One region of the Endozoicomonas sp. ALC013 genome, then DNA from elsewhere that is predicted to be linked to it. Evidence: predicted binding sites of a transcription regulator. Region 1 holds the regulator's gene; the other holds the start of a gene.
What was found. Region 1 encodes FNR, which switches genes on or off when oxygen is low (the NO sensors DNR and NnrR bind a similar motif). Its sites were predicted from a motif close to TTGATNTANATCAA; they were not measured.
Positions count from the first base shown of each region.

Region 2: a site for FNR is predicted at 1,768-1,781, ahead of glpA (anaerobic glycerol-3-phosphate dehydrogenase subunit A). Genes of this name have one in related genera too.

Region 1 covers NZ_JBLYNS010000030.1:14,995-18,116, reverse strand. Annotated here, with positions in the region: gene ACO6V1_RS08135 (hypothetical protein) at 1-440, opposite strand, end outside; gene ACO6V1_RS08130 (adenine phosphoribosyltransferase) at 576-1,133, opposite strand; gene fnr (fumarate/nitrate reduction transcriptional regulator Fnr) at 1,213-1,965, opposite strand; gene hemN (oxygen-independent coproporphyrinogen III oxidase) at 2,479-3,122, opposite strand, start outside.
Region 2 covers NZ_JBLYNS010000174.1:2,282-5,403, reverse strand. Annotated here, with positions in the region: gene glpB (glycerol-3-phosphate dehydrogenase subunit GlpB) at 1-5, opposite strand, end outside; gene glpA (anaerobic glycerol-3-phosphate dehydrogenase subunit A) at 2-1,699, opposite strand; gene ACO6V1_RS21000 (MIP/aquaporin family protein) at 2,289-3,107, shown strand.

The DNA of each region.
Region 1 (3,122 bases):
AGTGTTCCGGGGTTTCTGCTGTGGAAGTGCTTTTGCCATAATCTGGCCATGGCAGTGATGTCTTCTTTATCAATATCTTCGATCTGAATACCGCAGCGGTGATAGATAAGCCAGGCAATGGCGGTGGCGTAAACCAGGTTGGTCGCCAGTTCATGATGGGGGTGGGAAAGAAACTCCCGCTGGCTGGCCAGTCCCCGAACTTTGCTGGATAAGTCAGCGTTTGGTGCCAGAAACAGGTCCCAGATATTGCGGTGCATGCGAGGAGAAATCTGATAGATACCGAGTGCCTGGTGATTGGCCTGTTTCAGATGAAAACCAAGCCCGGACTCTCTGGCTGCGGTACCAAGCAGCAGGTTCTCAGCAGTAGGGCTCCACATACCCAGATGCTTGAGTGCGGGGCGAACAACATAGTGCCTTAGTTCCTTGGCGCATATTCCCATTTGCAAAGTCCTTTTCCCGGGTAGATCCCGGTCTGTGCGTCCTGTAACTGCGGGAGGGGCTCTCAGATCCAGACATTAACCCTGGATCTAAGAGACATATCGTATCATCCCTGAAATTCTGAACTGAGGGTGGTTTTACTCACCGGCAAAATTGCACAGGGCATAGGTTGGAATGCCCGCCGCATTGAGTCTGTCAGCGCCCTTGAGGTCTGGCAGATTGATGATAGCTGCAGCTTCCAGTGTGCTGGCTCCTGCTTGTCGAATCAACTGATCCCCAGCCAGCAGTGTGCCTCCGGTGGCGATAAGGTCATCCACTAACAGAATTTTTTCACCGGCCTTAATGGTGTCTTCATGCATTTCCAGTACGGCTTTGCCATATTCAAGGTCATACTCGACACTGAGGGTTTTGCCTGGCAGTTTGCCTTTCTTGCGAAACAGTGCCAGCGGCTTGTTCATGATATAGGACAGTGTCGAGCCAAGCAGGAAACCGCGGGCATCAAGCGCGCCAATGCGATCAAAAGTCTGGTTCTCATAACGCTGAACCATGACATCCACGGCCTTACGCCAGGCTTCCGGGTTTTCAAACAGTGTGGTGATATCCCGAAACAGGATGCCTTCATGGGGCCAGTCCGCGATGGTTCTGATTTGCGTTCGCAGATATTCCTGAACGGATGAACATTCGTTTGTATGCATGGGAGGGAGCATGCCGCTGTCAGTCAATGGATAAAAAGGAAGAAGCCACCTCAAAGGGTAGCTTCTTTAGAGGATAAAGTCAGGCGTTGGTAGCAATCGGTTCCAGTGTTTTTCCCCCGGCCAGGGCACAGAGTTCAACCGAGTTGCGAATTTCGATTTCCTTGCCCACGGCGGAGATCAGGCCGTTTTTCTGGAATCGGGTAAATACACGACTAACCGTTTCTACCGCCAGACCCAGGTAGTTCCCCATCTCATTTCTCGACATGGACAGACGGAACGACTGGGAAGAAAAACCCCGGCGACGAAAACGGCTGGCCAGGTTAATCAGGAAGGTGGCAATACGTTCATCGGCGTTTTTCTTGGACAGCAGCATCATCATTTGCTGGTCTTCACGGATACGCTTGCTCATCAGGCGCATCAGATGTCGGCGCAATTCCGGGAATTGATCGGAAAGGGTTTCCAGTTGCTCAAAAGGAATCTCGCAGATCATGGTGGTTTCCATCGCCTGGGCCGACACCGGATAGGTATCCGTATCCATACCGCTCAGGCCAAGAATTTCGCTGGGCAGGTAAAATCCGGTGATTTGTTCCTCACCTTCATTGGTCGCTGTGTAGGTTTTGAGAGCCCCTGAGCGAACAGCAAAGACACTGGTAAAGGGGTCACCTTCCAGAAACAGGTGTTCGCCTTTTTTCAAAGGACGCCCACGCTTGATAATGTGATCCAGCTGATCGATATCCTTAATGCTCAGTGCCAGTGGCAGGCACAGTGAGCTGAGGCTGCAGTCTCTGCAGGCCACATGGCTCGGCTGTCGGACGTTGGGCTTTGACGTCATTGAGAGGCCTCAAAGTCGTATTTGGCGAAATTCGACACTGTTTATGGAAAACCAAGTGTATGAAAAGTGTTACCGGAGTGTAAATCAGGTATGTACGCAACCGGGCAGACCCAGGGTAGGGGTTTGGTGCTGCTTCAGCAATGCGTCATAAACTGCGGTGGTTCCGGTGAGCTCTCATCTGCCGTGTCATCTATCAAGCTCAGGGCTGACCCTGATCATGGTATGGTCATGGCTCCTGGTGGTTGTGTGTCTTTATCCCTGAAAATCAATCTGACATTGTCTTATGTCACAGGATTAAATTTTCGTTCGTGGTATTTAACGGACATGGCAGATTTTGCACTTATGTTTCAAGTAAATCAATGTGATAGTGGTGGCAAGTCGTCGTCAGTTTCAGTTTTTTTCTGATAAACCGGTGAGCTGCAGAGAGGTTTCGGTTCTGTGCGGGATGATCAGTCGTTGTCGGTACTGGCGGGAGAGGGGCTCCGGAGCCTGGTGATTGCTCCGGAGTGTTACTCAGATAACCTTTGAGAAGAGCGTCTTCTCTTTCATCTCCGGTTGATGGAGATAGTGGTCGAACTGCATACAGATGTTACGGATCAGCAGTGTTCCCTTTGGCAGTACTTCCAGCAAGCCATCGCTATTGAGACTGATCAGGCCGTCTGCCCTCATCGGCTCCAGCCTTGCCAGCTCATCCCGGAAGTAATCCCTGAATTGAATATCAAACCGCTGTTCAATATCGCTGAAGTTCAGTTTGAAGTGGCAGATCAGCTGGGTAATCACTGCCTGGCGGACTTTGTCATCAGCGGTCATCTTCAGGCCGCGAACCACTGGCAACTGCTGTTCATTGATCATTGCACAGTACCGGGCTTCATCGGTGCTGTTCTGGATATAAGTGTCGCCTACCTGGCTGATGGCAGACACGCCCATGCCGATCAGGTCGCAATGACCATGGGTGGTATAACCCTGGAAATTCCGGTGCAGCGTGCCTTCTTCCCGGGCAATGGCCAGTTCATCGTCTGGCAGGGCAAAGTGATCCATACCGATGTAGATGTAGCCCTGATCCAGCAGTTTTTCCGTGGCCTGATGCAGAATGTCCAGCTTCACTTCCGGCGCAGGCAGATCCTGCTCATTAATTCGGCGCTGTGGTTTGAAGCGGT
Region 2 (3,122 bases), on a different contig from region 1:
TTCATGGGGCTACCTCTTCCTTTGACTCTTCCCTGGAGAGCACAGCAGCTTCGCCAGGATTGACACTGTGGGAATTTACCGGTGCCGCGTCATTAGGTTCCAGCTGGCTGTAGCCCAGAAGGTTGTTGTACAGCCAGTAGCTCAAATCGGCTTCGTGCATCGCATCACCCCACAGCACCGGCCTGACGCCCTTCCAGCGTTCCTGCATAAACTCACCCACGCTGCTCAGCGCTTGTTCACCGTTATCGTCGTGGGTTATTTCGCTGACAATACCGGCCGCTCGACAGGCACACATTTTTCCCTGGCAAGGCCCCATGCCAATGCGGGTCCGACGACGAAGGTCAACCAGATCTCTGGCATTAAGGTTATGGACGGCGTATTCGATTTCACCGCGAGTGACCATTTCGCACTCACAGATAACCGCATTCTGCTTTTTGTCGTTGGCAAGGAACTTTGCCGCTCTTTCTCCATGGCGGTACTTTGCTGAGCCTGATACCGGGATAGAAACCTGGGGAGCGTAAATATCGCTGTGTTTGCCATTAGCTCCGGGCAGTGGTCGTATAGCCGTGACACAGGGTTTGCTGTTGCCCAGGTTTTTTGCCACCGCATCCGTGGCCATTTCCGCCATCAGCCGGTAGGTCATCAGCTTTCCGCCGGTAATGGTAATAAGACCCGGCAAGGCATCCGTTTCACCGTGGTCAAGCAAGACAATCCCCCGGCTGATATTTCGACCCGATGGGTCATCTCCCAGAGAGACCAGCGGGCGAACACCGCAATAGGCACGAAGTACACGGGTCCTGGCCATGATCGGACAGAGTTTCTCACCCTCAGCTAACAGAACGTCAACCTCATCGGGGTTGACCCGGATATTCTCGATGTCACTGTATGGGATTTTCTCCGAGGTGGTACCAATAAGCGAGATGGTGTCCCCGGGAACCAGAATGTCGGCATCGGAGGGTTTGCGGCAGCGGTTGATCACCATACCATTAATGCGGTAATCAACAATCAATAACGAGCCTTTGGCCGGGAACATATGAATGGCAAGGTCTGCGTATTCAATAATCTGCTGCCCCCAGATACCGGCAGCATTCACCACCTGCTGAGCATGGATATCCACTTTTTCACCGGTTTTCAGACTGATGCAGTGTACCCCCCGTACCCGGCCATTGTTGATGATTAGGCCAACGACTTTGGTATAGCTCATAAGGCGACCGCCGTATTCTTCTGCATCAAGGATGTTGGCCGCAGTTAAACGAAAAGGGTCAACGGTACCGTCTGGAACACGGACTGCACCCAGCAGTTTGGGATTCACATTTGGCTCAATGCGCAGAGCATCTGCAGGTGTTAATGCCTCGGCCTGTATACCCGCAGATGTACAGGCGGTAATGAATGTTTCCTGAAAGGAGAGTTCGTCCTCAGGCAGGGTGATGAACAGCCCACCGGTCTCTTCAATACAGTGGCTGGCCACTTTCCTCAGAATCTGGTTTTCACGGATGCATTCAATGGCAGAGTGAGGATCGGTCACTGCGTAGCGGGCACCGGAATGGAGCAGACCGTGGTTACGCCCGGTAGTACCGTTGGCGATATCATCCTTTTCCACCAGGATGGCACGCATTCCCCGTTGAGCACAGTCGCGAAGAACGCCCGCTCCGGTGGCACCCCCACCGATGATGACAACGTCGGTCTCTATCTGCCTCATTGAATTTGCTCTTGGATGTTCGTTTATGTTCGCAATGAGCACTATAAATAAACGGCTCTATTCAGAAAATGACACAAATCAACAGAAAGGCACGAGTTGTCATCCGGTCATAAAAAAATCGCTGCCCGCTGCCCGAAAAAGACAGGCCGCTTGTGCTTGTGCTTTTGCGGGAAGCGGGTAGCGGCCTTAACTAGTACATCATTTCAATGAGTTTGATGTGTACAATCTCCGCTCAGGACGAACGGAGCTTGGGAGTCATTGATAGAAGGAACCCATCAATTACATTGAAACCATGTACTAGGTCAGATGCGGAACTTATTGCGGAATAATTTCTTAGTGGTTAATTGAAGCTCATGATGCGCATGTTAAGAATTGTGTTCTGTTAGTTGTTTTTGTGAGTATTTCCCGAAGCTGGCTGTCTTTTTTGGCAATTGCTTGATTCATATCAATCTTAAGGGTTGATAATGTTTGTTTTTATTTGCAATATTTTGTCGACAAGAGGGCATTTGTTGAGTTCTTTATTTTTAATAAACGACTATGCCTTAATTAATAAATATTAATCTGCGTAAAGCAGGTGGAAGTAGCCATTATGAGAAAATCATTGCTTGGGGAATGTCTTGCCGAGTTTATAGGCACAGGTCTTCTTATTTTCTTTGGTGTGGGTTGTGTCGCGGCGCTCGTTCTGGCTGGTGTTGATTTTGGTCAGTGGGAAGTGTCCATCGTCTGGGGGCTTGGTGTTGCCATTGCCATCTATGTTACCGGCGGCATTTCCGGTGCTCACCTGAATCCGGCAGTCACGCTTGCATTAACTGTTTTTAAAGGCTTCGACAAACACAAGGTCGTGCCCTTTATTGTTGCCCAGGTGTTGGGTGCTTTCTGTTCTGCGGCCCTGGTTTACTTCCTGTACAGTGGCTTATTCGCTGATTATGAGTTGACCCATCATATTGTTCGTGGCTCTGAGGAGAGTCTGGCCACAGCGGGTATTTTCTCGACATATGCCAACCCGGCACTGACTAACCTGCAGGCCTTCGCTGTCGAGTTTGTCATCACCGCTGTGCTCATGGGCGGAATTCTGGCGATCGGTGATGAAAATAATGGTGTTTCCAACGGTGCGCTTTCTGCCCTTCTCATCGGTATTCTTATTGCTGTTATCGGTGCCTCTTTCGGCCCTCTGACCGGTTTTGCCATGAACCCGGCACGGGATTTTGGCCCGAAACTCTTTGCCTTTTTTGCAGGCTGGGGCGAAGTGGCGCTGACGGGTGCACGAGCCAACCCCTATTTCTGGGTACCGATTGTTGCGCCTGTCTGTGGTGCCATGACCGGTGCGTGGCTTTACATCAATGTGCTGGGTAAGCAGGTGGAGCCTGTTGACTGCGCAACACCTGATTGTGAAATCAAAACCGTCTGATTGTTTATTAGCCGC